3 regions of the Burkholderia torrens genome follow, and region 1 is predicted to be linked to each of the others. Evidence: riboswitches for the same ligand, from Rfam matches in the RefSeq annotation. Region 1 holds a riboswitch; each other region holds the start of a gene.
The links. Region 1 has a riboswitch for cobalamin ahead of AC5LXX_RS18195 (CbtB domain-containing protein). Riboswitches for the same ligand answer to the same signal wherever they lie in the genome.

Region 1 (5,534 bases):
CGCGTGCGTTGATCGCGTCGACATGCAGGCCGTCGACCGGCAGCGACGCCGCGAGCGTCAGGTTGTCCTGAAGCTGGCCGAAGTACGTGGCGAGCAGCAGCTTGATGCGGCGTGTTTCGAGCGCCGCGTATGCGGTGCGGAAGGCCTGGCGCCATTCGGCGTCGAGCTCGGTGACGAGGATCGGTTCGTCGATCTGCACCCATTCGACACCTTGTGCGGTCAGCGTATCGAGCAGCGCGCCGTACACGGGCAGCAGCTTCGGCAGCAGCGCGAGGCGATCGGAATCGTCCTTCGCCTTGCCGAGCCACAGGTACGTGACGGGGCCGAGGATCACGGGCTTCGCGTTCACACCCTGCGCGTTTGCCTCGGCCAGTTGCTGCAGCAGGCGCGACGGGTCGAGCGAGAAGTTCGTGTCCGCGTGGAACTCCGGCACGATGTAGTGGTAGTTCGTGTCGAACCACTTCGTCATTTCACCGGCCGCGACACCGCCGCAGCATGCCGCATGTTCTTCCGCCGACTGCGCCGAGCGGCCGCGCGCGACGCGGAAATAGTTGTCGAGCGCGTCGCCATGGAAATCCTGCACGCGCTTCGGCAGGTTGCCGAGCGTGAAGCTCATGTCGAGCACCTGGTCGTAGAACGCGAAATCGCCGATCGGCGTGAGATCGAGATCGCGCTGGTCGTGCCAGTGGCGCTGGCGCAGCTCGGCACCGAGCGCCTTCAGATCGTCACGCGACGACTCGCCCTTCCAGTAGCGTTCGAGACCGAACTTGAGTTCGCGCTTCGCGCCGATGCGCGGAAAACCGAGGTTGTGTGTCGTCACCATAAGCTGCCGTCCAGAGAAGAATTGAAGATCCGGCAGCCATCATAGGGATTTCAAACCATGAAATAAAATGGCATTATTTCATTCATCCATTAAAACTGTTCATGCATTCGTTGCGCGAGCGAAATCCATGCTGGAACGATTCCATCTCGTCGTCATTCGTGAAGTCGAGCGCCAGGGCTCGCTGACCGCGGCCGCCCATGCGCTGCACCTCACGCAATCGGCGCTCAGCCATACCGTCCGGAAAATCGAGCAGCAGCTCGGCACGCCGATCTGGGACCGCGAAGGCCGCGGCCTGCGGCTCACGCAGGGCGGGCAATATCTGCTGAAGCTGGCGAACCGGCTGCTGCCGCAGTTCGAACTCGCCGAAGAGCGGATGAAGCAGTACGCGAAGGGCGAGCGCGGCACGCTGCGCATCGGGATGGAGTGCCACCCGTGCTACCAGTGGCTGCTGAAGGTCGTTTCGCCCTACCTGTCGCGCTGGCCCGACGTCGACGTGGACGTAAAGCAGCGCTTCCAGTTCGGCGGCATCGGCGCGCTGTTCGGCTATGACATCGACGTGCTCGTCACGCCCGATCCGCTGAACAAGCCGGGGCTGCGCTTCGATCCCGTGTTCGATTACGAGCAGGTGCTGGTGGTCGCCGACTCGCACCGGTTCGCGAACGCCGACTACGTGACGCCCGAGCAACTGACCGACGAGATCCTGATCACGTACCCGGTCGAGACCGACCGGCTCGACATCTACAACCAGTTCCTGACGCCGGCCGGCATCGTGCCGAGGCGGCACAAGTCGATCGAGACGACCGACATCATGTTGCAGATGGTGGCAAGCGAACGCGGCGTGGCCGCGCTGCCGAGATGGCTGGCCGACGAGTATGCAGACCGGATGGCGGTCGTGCCGGTCAAGCTCGGCAAGAAGGGGATCGCGAAGCAGATCTTCCTCGGCATCCGCGAAGCGGACGCATCGATCGACTATCTGGCCGCGTTCGTCGCGCTGGCGCGCGAATCGACGGGGAGCGCGCCGCGCATGCTGCGCTAGGCGCGCCCCGCTGCGCTGCGCGTCAGGCGGCGCGCAAGCCGATGCGCTCGCTGCGCTCGACCCAGGCGCCGAACAACAGGCCGATCGTCGTCCACATGATCACCTGCATGCCGATCGCCGCGACGCGGAACTTCCACAGCACGGCCGCCGGGAAATCGGCCGGCAACTCGCTGACAGACGGCAGCCCGACCTGCACGGCCGCGATGATCGCGACGAACACGAGCCCGGCGACGATCGACGCGTTCCACTGGCCGAGCTTCGCCAGCAAATGGCGGCGCACGCTGACCGAGAACACCATCGTCGCGACCGAGATCGCGATCATCAGGAAGAACAGGCCCGTGCGGTAGCCGATCGTGTCGGGATCGCCGACCGACGGCGGATTGGCCGGGTACTTGAGGTTCGGCACGATCACGAGCGCGATGAATGCCGCCAGCGCGAGCCACGCGGCCAGCGGCCGTGCGGGGAGGCGGCTGCCTCGCCCGTAGGCAAACGCGAAAACCAGCGAGAACAGCCCGCCGAATGCCGCGCCGTAGGTCACGACACCCGTCAGCAGCCCGAGGCCCGCCTGCGTCCGGCGGCTGACCAGCTCGGGCTCCGGTGCCTCGCCACTGGCGGCGGTGGTTTTTTCTTCGAAGGAGATTGCCTGATCGACTTGCGGTTCGCCGACGATTCTGGCGAAACCGAACGTGAGGAGGCCTGCGGCGATGCCTGCGAGCATCCCGCGCATGAGCAGCTTTCCGACCATCACGGCCTCCGCGTCAGTGGCAGGGAAAGCCGAGCAGATGGCGGCCGTCGTGGACGAACTCGTGGACGTACATGCCCGGCACGAGCGACGTCGCGCCCTGTTCCGCGCCGACGAAATAAAGCGCGAGCAACAGGATCAGGCCGACGAACACGGCCCACGGCAACAGTTCACGGACGGGGATGGGTGCCGGCACGGCCGCCGGCTTCAGCACTGCTTCGCTCATGGATGCACCTCAGGGGATTCGCGCCCCGACAAATGTTGAATGGGTACGAAGGCAGGTCTGGCTTCCGGGATCGTCGATTCCCCGGTTACAGTGGCGCGACCGCGCCGGAATTGCACCGGCTTCCGCGTTTCGTATCGGGCGAATTGTACGCGCGAACGTTCGCGTATTGAAGTGATCGCACGGTGACGATTGCGTCCCGCTCCGGATTCCCCGAAAACCGACATGACCCTGCATGCCTCGCTGCACCTGATCGCACACGCGCCGACCCGGGCGATGCGCACCGGCACGTTTCCCGACGACGATCCGCTCGATGCCCGCGGGCTCGCCGAAGCCGCTGCACTGCGCGACCGGTGGGCAGGCGTTAACGGCTCGCTCGTGCTGTGCAGCCCTGCGCGCTGTGCGCGGCAGACCGCCGACGCACTCGGGTTACATGCCGACGTTGAAGACGCACTGCGCGACATCGACTACGGCAACTGGCGCGGCAAGCGCTTGCACGACCTCGCACGCGACTTGCCGGACGAACTGGGTGCGTGGATCAGCGACCCGTCAGCGTCGCCGCACGGCGGCGAATCGTTCGACGCCACCATGCGCCGCGTCGGCACCTGGTTGGACACGCTGCAGCGCGACCGCGACATCGTTGCGGTCACGCATGCGACGATCGTTCGCGCGGCCGTCGCGCATGCGTTGCGGATGGATTCGAAGACAGCAACCCGCCTCGACATCGCGCCGCTGTCCTGCACGACGCTCGTCGCATCACCACATGGATGGACGTTGAGCACGGACGACAACGCATAGGCCCGTCTTGCGCTCACTATGTGGATGACGATGCGGGCCGGTACCTCGCGTCGCGCATGCATGCCTTCATTTTCCTTACGTGTCGACAACGCACACCGTTCGTGGTCCCGACTGTCATCAAACTGTCTGCTGGCCGCAGATAGGATCGGACGCGGTTCCCTTACGAGATGCCGTCATGAATCAACCTGCTTCGTCCGCACCGAACAATTCGGGCTCCGTCGAACGCACCAGGCAGGTCGGCTATGCCGTCTTCCTGCTGGTGCTCGCGCTCGGCGCGATCTATATCGCCACGCACCTGATCGACGATCTGTCGCCGGTCCGCGAAGGGAAGCTGTTCCCGTACCTGCTGCTCGGCGCCGCGCTGCTGATCGCGCTCGGCTTCGAATTCGTCAACGGCTTCCACGACACCGCGAACGCGGTCGCCACCGTGATCTATACGCACTCGCTGACGCCGAACGTCGCGGTGATCTGGTCCGGCATGTGGAACTTCCTCGGCGTGATGGTCTCGAGCGGCGCCGTCGCGTTCGGCATCCTGCAACTGCTGCCGGTCGAGCTGATCCTGCAGGTTGGCAGCGGCTCGGGCTTCGCGATGGTGTTCGCGCTGCTGATCGCCGCGATCGTCTGGAACCTCGCGACCTGGTATTTCGGGTTGCCGTCGTCGAGCTCGCATACGCTGATCGGGTCGATCATCGGCGTCGGGCTGATGAACCAGCTGATGCACGGGCCGTCCGGCACGAGCGGCGTCGACTGGGCCCAGGCGCTCGGCGTCGGCAAGTCGCTGCTGTTCTCGCCGATCGTCGGCTTCCTGTGCGCGGCACTGCTGCTGCTCGTGCTGAAGACGCTCGTGCGGATTCCCGAGCTGTACAAGGAACCGCCGAAGGATCAGCCGCCGCCGTTCTGGATTCGCTGCCTGCTGATCCTGACCTGCACGGGCGTGTCGTTTGCGCACGGCTCGAACGACGGGCAGAAAGGGATGGGCCTCATCATGCTGATCCTGATCGGCACGGTGCCGACTGCGTATGCGTTGAACAAGGCCGTCACGCCGGCCGAATCGCAGACTTTCGTGGCCGTCGCGAACCAGGCGGCCGCGACGTTCGGCAAGTACACGAACGGCGTCGCACCGTCCGCGAACCCGCGCGCCGATGTCGAACACTACGTGCAGCGTCGTGAACTGACGCCCGCCGTGCTGCCGGCCGTGCAGCAGCTGTCGACGTCGCTCGCGACGGCCGTCGGCGCGTCGGGGTCGATGGCCGCCGTGCCGCAGCGCGACGTCGACAACGTGCGCAACACGATGTATCTGGTGTCCGAAGCAATCCGCCTGATCGAGAAGTCGGGCCAGCCCGCGTTCGCCGCCGACGACAAGCTTGCGATCGACAACTATCGCAAGCAGCTCGACCACGCGACCAAATTCATTCCGACGTGGGTGAAGGTTGCCGTCGCGATCGCGCTGGGCCTCGGCACGATGGTCGGCTGGAAGCGGATCGTCGTGACCGTCGGCGAGAAAATCGGCAAGCAGCATCTGACCTACGGACAGGGCGCGTCGGCCGAACTCGTCGCGATGCTGACGATCGGCGCCGCCGACGTGTACGGGCTGCCGGTGTCGACGACCCACGTGCTGTCGTCGGGTGTCGCGGGCACGATGGCGGCGAACGGGTCGGGGCTGCAATGGGGCACGGTGCGCAGCCTCGTGCTCGCGTGGGTGCTGACGCTGCCGGCGTCGATCGTGCTTGCCGGCGCGCTCTACTGGTTGTTCCGGTCGATGGCTTGATTCGCGTTGCGACGGGTGGCCGGTATGCGCCGGCCGCCTGTCGTGGAGGATTCGCAGCTTCGCTTCTCCGCTTCCCCGCCTTTCCGCACTGATACGTCGCAGCCTTCGATGTATCGTGCGCGCCGCATGCCCTCCTCCCCCTTC
Region 2 (5,534 bases), on a different replicon from region 1:
CAGGTGCGTCGTCATCATCTGGCGCGGCACCGGATTGATCGCCGGTTCGCCGACCGGCAGCGTCAGCCCCGCGCGCGTGATCGTGCCGACGCCGGGCCCCGCGTGAAAACGCACGCCCGGCGCGGCCGCGAGCGCGACGCGCGCGAAGATCAGCGCACCGTGCGTGACGTCCGGATCGTCGCCGGCATCCTTGATCGTGCCGGCTTCGGCGCCGTCGGCCGTGGTCCGGCAGAACTCGAGCCGCATCATCACGCGCTGCCCTTTCGGCAGCACGATCTCGACCGCGTCGTCCGCGTGGCCCGCGAGCAGCAGCCGGGCCGCCGCGAGCGACGTCGCGGTCGCGCAGCTGCCGGTCGTATAGCCGAACCGTAGCGGCGCGGGCTGTTCGGGGGTTTCGTCGCGCATCACGCGTCCGTGGCGTTTGCCAGGTTCGCCGGGCTCGCCGGGCTCAATGAGCCGGCCGCGTCGATCGCATCGACCATCTCGGCCGCGTCGGGCTTGCGCACGTCGTACAGCGTGACGGGCAGCGGCTGGCGCCACGTGTCGAAGCGGCCGAGCGGTTCCGCATGCGCGAGCGACACGCGCGTGAGCGTGCCGCCGCGCGCGTCGCGCCACGCGGCGAGCGCCAGCTCGCCCTGCAGCGTGACCGCGTTCGCGACCAGCCGGCCGCCGGGTTTCAGCGACGCCCAGCACGCGTCGAGGACGCCGGGCGCCGTTGCCCCGCCGCCGATGAAGATCGCGTCGGGCGTGGCAAGCCCGGCAAGCGCATCGGGCGCACGGCCCGCGACGAGCTGCAGGCCCGGCACGCCGAGCGCGTCGCGGTTGTGTTCGATGAAGCGCTGCCGTTCCGCATGCGCTTCGATCGCGATCGCCTGGCAGGACGGATGCGCGCGCATCCATTCGATGCCGATCGAGCCGCTGCCCGCGCCGACGTCCCACAGCAGCTCGCCGGGCGCGGGCGCGAGGCGGCCGAGCGTCATCGCGCGCAGGTCGCGCTTGGTGAGCTGGCCGTCGTGGCGATAGGCGTCGTCGGGCAGGCCGGGCGTGAGCGCGCGACGCGGCGCGTCGGGGCCGGCCTGGCAGTCGAGCGCGACGAGGTTGAGCGCGGCCGTTTCGGCGACGGTCCAGTCCTGCGCCAGGCCGTCGAGACGACGCTCGAGCGGGCCGCCCAGATGTTCGAACACGCTGAGGCGCGTCGGCCCGAAACCGCGCGCGGCGAGTTCGGCCGCGACGGCGGCGGGCGTGCGGCCGTCGGCGCTCAGCACGAACAGGCGCCGGCCCGGCAGCAGATGCCGCGCGAGCGTCGCGAGCGGACGGCCGACGAGCGAGACCGCGCCGACGTCCTGCAGTGCCCAGCCGAGGCGCGCGGCCGCGAGCGACAGCGACGACGGTGCGGGCAGCGCGCGCCATTCATCGGGGGAAAGCTGGCGTGCGAGCGTCGCGCCGACGCCGAACAGCATCGGGTCGCCGCTCGCGAGCACGCACACGGGCGACGGGCGCCGTGCGAGCACGCCCGCCAGGTCGAACGGCGACGGCCACGCTTCGCGCGCGGCCGGCAGCCGCGCGGGCAGCATGTCGAGATGCCGCTTCGCGCCGACCACGAGCGTCGCGTCGAGCAGCGCGCGGCGTGCGCTGCGGCCGAGCCCCGCGTAACCGTCGTCGCCGATGCCCACCACCGTCAACCACGTCGTCATGCACTCTTCCCCATCGTTCGATTCCATCGTGTCGCCGCCCGGCCGTGAAAGCGCCGGCGCTGCCGTCCGCATTGCAAAAAACGGCATGGTACCGTGTTCGCTCCCGCGTTTCATCTGCCGGCCCGCCGGCGCATGGCCGCTGCCCGTTTCACCCGCCGCAAACGGCCATCCGGTCGCGAATCGCGGTCGAAATCGGGTATCCTACGGCCGTTCGTTCGCCGGTGCCCTTCGGGGCCGAAGAGGGAACACAGGGCGCGCCGCGCGCCGCTGTGGCTGCCCCCGCAACTGTAGACAGCGAGCCGATCTCCCCCTCATGCCACTGGTTTCACCGGGAAGGCCGGGAGCCGGCGCCGACCTGTCAGCCAGGAGACCTGCCGGCCAGAAAGTGCGTGCGTGCCAGTCGGCGTCGGGCGGGGTGTACCGATGCGTTGGCCGCGGCGCGACACTGTCCCGGTATCCCGTTGAGTTCCGCCCCCGATTCGATTCCTGCGTCGCCCGTCGTGCGCCCGTCGGCTTGCCCGGGGCTCGTGCGCGTGGTCGCGGCCGCCGACGGCGGGCTGTGCCGGATCAAGCTGCCGGGCGGCCGGCTCGATGCGCGCCAGGCGCGCGCGATTGCCGATGCAGCACGCCAATACGGCTCCGGCGCGATCGACGCGACCAATCGCGCGAATTTCCAGTTGCGCGGCATTCGCGACGGCGCCGCCGATGCGCTGACGCGCGCCCTGCTCGACGCGGGACTCGGCCCGCGCGTCGATGCAACGGCAGACTCGAGCGCCGATACGGCCGCGCTTGCCGCGAGCGACGACGTCCGCAACATCCTGCTCAGCCCGCTCGCCGGGCACGATCCCGCCGCACTCGTCGACAGCCGCGCGCTCGCCATTCCGCTGCTCGACATGCTGGCCGGCGAGCCGCGCCGCGGCGAGCTGTCGCCGAAATTCTCGATCCTGCTCGACGGCGGCGAATCGGTCGCGGCGCTCGATCATCCGCACGATATCTGGCTCGCCGCGTGGCGGCGCGCGGACGGCGCGGTACGCATCGCGGCCGGGCTGGCCGGCTGCCCGCCTGTCGCGGAGGGCGATCGGCCCGCGTCGGTCGACGTATCGCCCGATCAGGCCGTCGCGCTGGTCCGCGCACTGCTGCTCGCGTTCCTCGATCTCGCGCCGGCCGACGTAACGCGGATGCGCGCCGTGCTCGCGACAGTCGGCGAACGTGCGTTGTTCGACCGCGCGCAGCACGACCTTCCCTTCCCGCTCACGGCCGATCCCGCGCTCGCCGGCTGGCGGCGCACGAGTGCCGACCCGAAGCTGCGTTTCGGCGTACGCCCTGCGCTTGATCCGGCCCGCTGCAACGTCGGCGCGCAATGCATACTCGGGCGGCTTGACGCGACGCAGCTGGAACAGCTTGCCGCGCTGGCCGAAGCCGAAGGCGACGGTACGCTGTCGATGACGCCGTGGCAAGGCGTGTTTCTGCACGGTGTGCCGAACGAGCGCGCGGCGGCCACGCTCGACGCGCTCGCGTCGATTGGCCTCGTGTGCCAACAGACGGACCCGCTCGCGACGCTCGTCGCCTGCACCGGTAGCGCAGGTTGCGCGAAAGCACGCGCCGACACGAAAGGCGACGCACTCGCACTCGCCGCGCGCATCGGCCAGCCGGTCGACGTGCACCTGACCGGGTGCGAACGCCACTGCGCGCTGCCGCATCCCGCGACGCATACGCTCGTCGCGGTGGCGCCCGCGCATTACGACCTTTACCGGCGCGACGCGGCCGAGGGCCTCGGCGCCCCGCTCGCGCGCCATCTGACGATTGACCAGGCCGCGGCCCGTTTGACGGGCGCGCGGCACAGCCAGGACACCACCGATGCTTGACTACATTCGCGACGGGCAGGAAATCTACCGCCAGTCGTTCGCGACGATCCGCGCCGAGGCCGACCTGTCGCAGGTTCCGCCCGACCTCGAGAAACTCGCGGTGCGCGTGATCCATGCGTGCGGGATGGTCGATGTCGTCTACGACCTGCGCTTCTCGGCCGGCGCGGGCACGGCGGGCCGTGCGGCGCTCGCGGCCGGCGCGCCGATCCTGTGCGATGCGCGGATGGTCGCCGAAGGCATCACGCGCGCACGGCTGCCTGCGGCCAACCGCGTGATCTGCACGCTCGGCGAGCCCGAGGTGCCCGATCTCGCGCGCCATCTCGGCAACACGCGCTCGGCCGCCGCACTCGAACTGTGGCGCCCGCATCTCGCGGGCAGCGTCGTCGTGATCGGCAATGCGCCGACCGCGCTGTTCCACCTGCTCGACATGATCGATGCCGGCGCGCCGCGCCCCGCGCTGATCCTCGGTTTTCCGGTCGGCTTCATCGGTGCGGCCGAATCGAAGGCGATGCTCGATGCAGACAGCCGCGGCGTGCCGTACGTCGCGCTGCTCGGTCGGCGCGGCGGCAGCGCGATGGCTGCCGCCGCGGTCAACGCACTCGCGACGGAGGTCGAATGACGACCGCGCGCGGACGGCTGTTCGGGGTCGGCGTCGGCCCCGGCGATCCTGAACTGATGACGATCAAGGCGTTGCGCGTGCTGCAGGCGGCGCCGGTGGTCGCGTATTTCGTCGCGAAGGGCAAGAAAGGCAATGCGTACGGCATCGTCGAAGCGCATCTGCTCGACGGGCAGACGCAACTGCCGCTCGTCTATCCGGTAACGACCGAGGCGCTGCCGCCGCCGCTCTGCTACGAGACGGTGATCGCCGACTTCTACGATACGGCCGCCGAAATCGTCGCGGCGCATCTCGATGCAGGCCGCGACGTCGCGGTGATCTGCGAAGGCGACCCGTTCTTCTACGGCTCGTACATGTACCTGCACGACCGCCTCGCGCCGCGCTACGACACCGAGGTGATCCCGGGCGTCTGCGCGATGCTCGGCGGCACGGCCGTGCTCGGCCAGCCGCTCGTCTATCGCAACCAGAGCCTGTCGGTGCTGTCCGGCGTGCTGCCCGAACACGAGCTGCGCGAGCGGCTTGCACGGGCCGACGCGGCCGTCGTGATGAAGCTCGGCCGCAATTTCGACAAGGTGCGGCGCGTGCTCGACGAACTCGGGCTCGCGAAACGCGCGCTGTACGTCGAGCGCGCGACGATGTCGAACCAGCGCATCGTGCCGCTCGACGCGGTCGACCCGATGGCGTCGCCGTATTTCTCGCTGCTCGTCGTGCCGGGGGAAAAATGGCAAGGATGACGACCCCGCCCGCGATCGTGATACTCGGCGCGGGCGCGCTCGACACCGCGCGCCGCATTCAGGCGCGCTATCCGGGCGCAAGCGTGCACGGCCTCGCGTCGCGCGTCGACGCCGACGTGCCGTTCGACGAACTCGGCGCGCACCTGCGCGAACTCTATGCGCGCGGTTTGCCGATCGTCGCGCTGTGCGCGGCCGGCATCGTGATCCGCTGCCTCGCGCCCGCGCTCGCCGATAAGGGCGTCGAACCGCCCGTGCTCGCGGTCGCGGAGGATGGCTCGGCCGTCGTGCCGCTGCTCGGCGGGCTGACGGGCGTCAACGTGATCGCGCGCGAAATCGCCGAATGCGTCGGCGTCGCGCCGGCCATCACGACCAGCGGTGAATTGCGCTTCGGCGCCTGCGTGCTCAATCCGCCCGCAGGCTATGCGCTCGCCGATCTCGCGCAGGGCAAGCGGTTCGTGTCCGACCTGCTCGCGGGTGCATCGACGCGCGTCGACGGCGCAGCGGCGTGGCTCGACGATGTCGCGCTGCCGCGCGACGATGCGGCCGCGCATGCGATCCGCGTGACACCCGACGCATGGCGCGGCACACGCGACGAACTCGTGATCCATCCGCGCAGCGTGGTCGT
Region 3 (5,534 bases), on a different replicon from region 1:
CGTCGCCCGCATCGCGCGGCGGCGACACGCTCAGTTCGTCATGCAGACGATGTTCGGCGATCGTCGCGAGGATCGTCTTGCGCAGCAGTTTCGCGCGCCGCGCATCGACCATCAGCGCTTCGTAGTATTCGTCGACCTGTCGCTCGAGGTCCTGCAGCGGGCCGTAGTTTTCGGCGCGCGTGAGCGGCGGCATCAGGTGATCGACGATCACGGCCTGCGCGCGGCGCTTCGCCTGGCTGCCCTCGCCCGGATCGTTGACGATGAACGGATACAGGTGCGGCAGTGGCCCGAGCGTGAGGTCGGGCCAGCATGCGTCGGACAGCGCGACGCTCTTGCCCGGCAGCCATTCGAGGTTGCCGTGCTTGCCGAGATGGATGACCGCGTCGATCCGGTACGCGTCGCGCAGCCAGAAATAGAACGCGAGATAGGCATGCGGCGGCACGAGATCCGCGTCGTGGTAGCTCGCGTAGTCGTTCTCGCCGCGCGAGCGCGACGGCTGGATGCCGACGAACACGTTGCCCGCGCGCCAGCCGGCGATCGTGAAGCGCCCGTGGCGCAGCGTCGGGTCGGCTTCGGGCGGCCCCCAGCGTTCGTTCAGCGCGTCGCGCACGGTGGCCGGCAACCGCGCGAAACGCGCGACGTAGTCGGCCAGCGGGAAGCTCTGGAACGCCGGGCGCAGCGCATGCACGGCCGTGTCGTTGGTCACGCCTTCGGTGAGCCGTGCGATCAGCGCGTCGCCGTCGGATGGCAGGTCAGCCACTGCGTAGCCCGCGTCGCGCAGCGCCGCGAGCACGCGCAGCGCGGACGCCGGCGTGTCGAGCCCGACGCCGTTGCCGATCCGCCCTTCGCTTTGCGGATAGTTCGCGAGAATCAGCGCGACGCGCTTGTCGGCGTTGTCGAGCGTGCGCAGCCGGCACCAGCCGCGCGCGAGCGCCGCGACGAACGAGATCCGCTCGGCGTCCGGCTGGTAGCGCACGACGTCGACCTCGGTATGCGGGCAGCGATACGCGAGCCCCTTGAAACTCACCGCGCGCGTGACGATGCGCCCGTCGACTTCGGGCAGTGCGATGTGCATCGCGATGTCGCGCGCGTGCAGGCCCTGGTTGTCGGCCACCCACGCATCGCGATTGCCGCCGGACAGGATCACCTGCAGCACCGGCGCGTCGCCGGCAAGCACGTCCGGTTCGGGGCTGTCGATCGCGCCGGCCGCGAACGCGGTCGTGTTCAGCACGAGCGCGACGCCGTGCGTGTCGCAGAGCTGCGTGATGACCTCGCGGCTCACCGCATCCTTCAGCGACGTCACCGCGACCGGCAGCGGATTCAGCCCTGCGTCGATCAGCGCGTCGGCCAGCGCGTCGAACACGGCCGTGTTCGCGGCCTGCCAGTGCGCGCGATAGAACAGGATCGCGACGACGGGCGCGCCGGGCGTCCAGCGCGGCCGCCAGTCGTCGACGCTCGCGCGGTCGCGCGCCGGGTGATACAGCGCGGCGGCCGGCAGCGGGCGCGGCGGCTCGGGTTCGTCGCCGAACCCGAGCGTGTGGAATGCAATGCTGCGCAGCAGTGCGCCGGCGTTGTGCGCGCCGCCCTCGCGCAGATAGCGCCACCACAGCCGGCACAGATCCGGCGTGACGGTGCTCTTCGCGACCAGGTTCGGATCTTCCTGCAGGTCGCCCGAGAACATCGCGAGCCGCTGCCCGCGTTTCGACGCGAGCGACACGGCCTGCTCGATCCCGTACGGCCAATACGCTTCGCCGCCGAGGTGGTCGATCACGACCGTCTTTGCGTGGCGCAGCACGTCGTCGACATAGAAATCGACCGACGCCGGCTGGCGCAGGAACGTGACGTTCGCAAGCCGCACGCTCGGGAAGCCGGCCGGCAGTTGCGGCACGACGCTCGCGAGCAGCGACAGCGTCGTGTCGGCCGAACTCAGGATCACGATGTCGGCCGGCTGCTGGTCGATCCGGACGACGCCCTGCGTATCGTCGACGAAGCCGCCCGGCGTGGTGCGCAGCAGATGCATCGTGCGTTACGCCTGTTGCGGCTCGGCCGCGCACGCGGCGTCGAACGCGCGCTGCAGCGCGGCCGCGTCGAGATCCTCGCCGATCAGCACGAAGCGGCTCGCACGCGTTTCGCCGTCCTGCCAGCGGCGGTCGAAATAGCTGTCGAAGCGGCGGCCGACACCCTGGATCACGAGCCGCATCGGCGCGCCGGGCAGCGCGGCGAAGCCCTTCGCGCGATAGATCGTGTGCGCTTCGACGACCCGCTGCAGCGCGGCGATCGTCGCTTCGCGCGTGCCGGCGTCGCCCGACACGACCACCGAGTCGAAATCGTCGTGATGGTGATCGTGATCGCCGTCGTCGGCCGAGCCGTGATGGTCGTGACGCAGGTGGATCGTTTCTTCCGATGCCGACTCGAGGCCCAGCAGCATCGCGAGATCGAGCTCGCCGCGCGTCGCGCGCACGATCTTCACCTGCGGCGGGATCTCGTCGCGGATCGCGGTTTCGATCTGCGCGAATTTCGCGTCGCCGACGAGATCGGCCTTGTTCACGATCACGAGATCGGCGGACGACAGCTGGTCGGCGAACAGTTCGTGCAGCGGCGATTCGTGGTCGAGGTTCGGATCGGCGCGGCGCTGTGCGTCGACGGCCTGCGGGTTTTCCGCGAACTGGCCGCTCGCGGCGGCCGGCCCGTCGACGACGGTCACGACCGCATCGACCGTGAAGCTGTTGCGGATCGTCGGCCAGTTGAACGCCTGCACGAGCGGCTTCGGCAGCGCGAGGCCCGACGTCTCGATCAGCACGTGGTCGATGTCCGCGCGGCGCTCGACGAGCGCTTCCATCACCGGGTAGAACTCTTCCTGCACGGTGCAGCACAGGCAGCCGTTCGCGAGTTCGTACAGCTGGCCCGCCGCTTCGCCCTGCGCGCCGTCGGCATCCTCGCAGCCGATGCCGCAGCCTTTGAGGATCTCGCCGTCGATGCCGAGTTCGCCGAATTCGTTGACGATCACCGCGATGCGGCGGCCTTCGGCGTGCTGCAGGATGTGGCGCATCAGCGTCGTCTTGCCGCTGCCGAGAAAGCCCGTGACGATCGTGACGGGAAGCTTGCGTAGGGTCATGGTAGGTCCGGTGTCGAAGAGGGAATCAGGACGGGATCGTCGCGTCGGTGGCGGCGAGGCAATTCATCGGGCGAAGCGCAGGAAGATCGCCGCGTGATCCGCGCGGACGGCCGCACGACGGGCGGAACAACGAATCGGACATGACGCTTCCTTGCGAACGGTCGACATCGTGAATGCCAACACGGCTGCCGCCGGCCCTGCCCGCGCCGCCTGCCGTTCGCCGTACCGGCCTGGACGCGTTCGCGCGGGGGGCAGATCGGCGGAGGAAGCGGGAAACACCGGGCGTCGGGCCTGCTGCGGCCGTGGACGATGCGCCGCCTCCCCGCGGCGCTGAACCCCAAACGTTTAGGCCGGTATCCGGGCTGGCGAACACGCCGCTTCGCCTTCCCGGATGCGCGCGGCATCCAGTGGCGGTCGTCCGCCTGCACGAGGCAGGCGGCGAAGCGGCGCTGCATCGCGCTGCGCGCGACACGTTCGCTTACCGTTGCGGGGGCAGCACAGGTTGGCTCGACTGCGGTGCAGGCAGGCTCCCTGTTTCCCGTTTAACTGCGCGCGCCGGAGCGGCACGCGCGAGCACCAAAACGCGTGCGAGTGTAGGCGGCGGTGCGGGGAGCGTCAAGGCAAGCGGCCAGCAGCGAACGCGAATGATTGTCGTTTTCAACTAGTCGAGATAAACTTCACCCGATAACAACGAAACCACTGCGCAACGGCAATGTGAGGCAATCACTCAGTCATCCTTAAATTTCCATGTCGAAACGACACAAATCCGGGCAGCGCTTTCCGGTGCTGGCCCTGTCGCTGTGCTCGATCGCCGGCGTCGCCTCCTTCCCTGCCCCGGCGGCCGAATTCGATGAAGAACTGCCCGCGGTCGAGGTGCGCAGCCGCCGTCATCCGAACGATCCGCGCGCCGAACGCGTGAGCACTGCGACTCGCACCGCGAGCGATCCGCGCGACGTACCGCAAACGATCGACAGCGTCGCGGTCGAGGAAACGCTGTCCTATGGCGGCCGCACGCTGGCCGACGCGCTGGCCGGCGTGCCGGGCGTGTCCAACACGTCGGATACGCGCTTCGATTCGTTCCGTATTCGCGGCTTTTCCGCCGCGGGCGACCTGCTGCTCGACGGCATGCGCGACGACGCGCAATACGTGCGCAGTCTCGGCAACATCGAACGCGTCGAAGTGCTGAAGGGGCCGGCGGCGGCGCTGTACGGGCGCGGCAGCGGCGGCGGCGTCATCAACCGGATCACCAAGCAGCCGCTGCCGGAAAACTTCGGACATCTGTCGGCGGCGACCGGCAGTTATGGGCGGCTCGGTGCGTCGGTCGATCTCAACCGGACCCTGTCGAGCGCATGGAGCGTGCGGCTGAATGCCGGACGCGAACACGCAGGCAGCTTCCGCGACCATGTCGACGGCACGCGCCAGTACGTCGCGCCGTCGATCAAATGGCGGGGCGCGCGGCGCAGCTGGCTGCTGCAGTTCGAATACGACGCGTACCGACGCGTGCCCGATCGCGGCATGCCGGCGCCGGTCGCCGCGCTTGACGCGGCCGGCAAGCCGGTCGCGTACTCGCTGCCGTCCGCGCGGCGAGCAACCTTCTTCGGCGCGGCGGGCCGCGACACCATCCGCGACGCGAACATGAACTGGCGCTCGGTCTTCACGCACGCGTTCGATGACGGCTGGGAGCTGCGTCATACGCTGGGCGTGCTGGATTTGCGCAGCACCTTCGACAATACCTACGTCACGCAAAGCTACGTCACGAAGCCGCGCGACTATCGGCGCGTGCAGCGAGCGCGCTACCTGCAGGACATGACGCATCTCAACGTGCAGACCGGTATCGAACTGGGCGGCAAGGTCGCGACCGGAGCGGGGCTGCATCATCTGCTGTTCGGCATCGAATACGGCTGGCAGAAACGCAATCCGACGCTCTGGCAGGCCGATGCGGCGCCGGTCCCGATCAGCGGACCGGATCGTTTCGCACTGGCCGGCTCGGCGCCGCGCCCGTATGCGATGAATCGCCACCGTGTCAGCGACTACGCAATCTTCGCGCAGGACCGCATCGACCTCGGCCGAGCGTGGAAGCTGCTCGGCGGCCTGCGCGGGGAACGCTTCGACGTCGCTTCGACCAACGCGCTGAACGGTCTGCATTCGCGGCGCACGACGACGGCCTGGAGCCCGCGGCTCGGCGTCGTGTGGTCGCCGGTCGGCGCACACAGCTTGTATGCGTCGTACAGCAAGAGCTTCGCGCCGGTCGGCGGCGACCTGATCGGCATCACGCCGGACGCGCGCGGCAACGCCAACGATCTCGGCCCGCAATACAACCGCCAATACGAGATCGGTGTGAAAAGCGACTGGCGCGACGGCGCGCTGAGCACGACGCTCGCACTGTTTCAGCTCGATCTGTACAACCGCCGCGTCGCCG

Region 2: another riboswitch for cobalamin. It lies ahead of cobG (precorrin-3B synthase); the one in region 1 lies ahead of AC5LXX_RS18195 (CbtB domain-containing protein).
Region 3: another riboswitch for cobalamin. It lies ahead of cobW (cobalamin biosynthesis protein CobW); the one in region 1 lies ahead of AC5LXX_RS18195 (CbtB domain-containing protein).

The regions. Positions count from the first base shown of each region.
Region 1 is NZ_OZ480212.1:397,139-402,672, reverse strand. It holds gene metE (5-methyltetrahydropteroyltriglutamate--homocysteine S-methyltransferase) at 1-823, opposite strand, end outside; gene AC5LXX_RS18205 (LysR family transcriptional regulator) at 951-1,859, shown strand; gene AC5LXX_RS18200 (CbtA family protein) at 1,882-2,604, opposite strand; gene AC5LXX_RS18195 (CbtB domain-containing protein) at 2,618-2,827, opposite strand; cobalamin riboswitch at 2,861-2,999, opposite strand; gene AC5LXX_RS18190 (histidine phosphatase family protein) at 3,050-3,622, shown strand; gene AC5LXX_RS18185 (inorganic phosphate transporter) at 3,798-5,390, shown strand.
Region 2 is NZ_OZ480211.1:1,856,654-1,862,187, reverse strand. It holds gene AC5LXX_RS08495 (cobalt-precorrin-5B (C(1))-methyltransferase) at 1-405, opposite strand, end outside; gene cbiE (precorrin-6y C5,15-methyltransferase (decarboxylating) subunit CbiE) at 405-1,694, opposite strand; cobalamin riboswitch at 1,897-2,087, shown strand; gene cobG (precorrin-3B synthase) at 2,195-3,559, shown strand; gene AC5LXX_RS08480 (precorrin-8X methylmutase) at 3,552-4,178, shown strand; gene AC5LXX_RS08475 (precorrin-2 C(20)-methyltransferase) at 4,175-4,909, shown strand; gene cobJ (precorrin-3B C(17)-methyltransferase) at 4,906-5,534, shown strand, end outside.
Region 3 is NZ_OZ480211.1:1,835,365-1,840,898, reverse strand. It holds gene cobN (cobaltochelatase subunit CobN) at 1-2,020, opposite strand, end outside; gene cobW (cobalamin biosynthesis protein CobW) at 2,027-3,115, opposite strand; cobalamin riboswitch at 3,447-3,711, opposite strand; gene AC5LXX_RS08385 (TonB-dependent receptor) at 3,863-5,534, shown strand, end outside.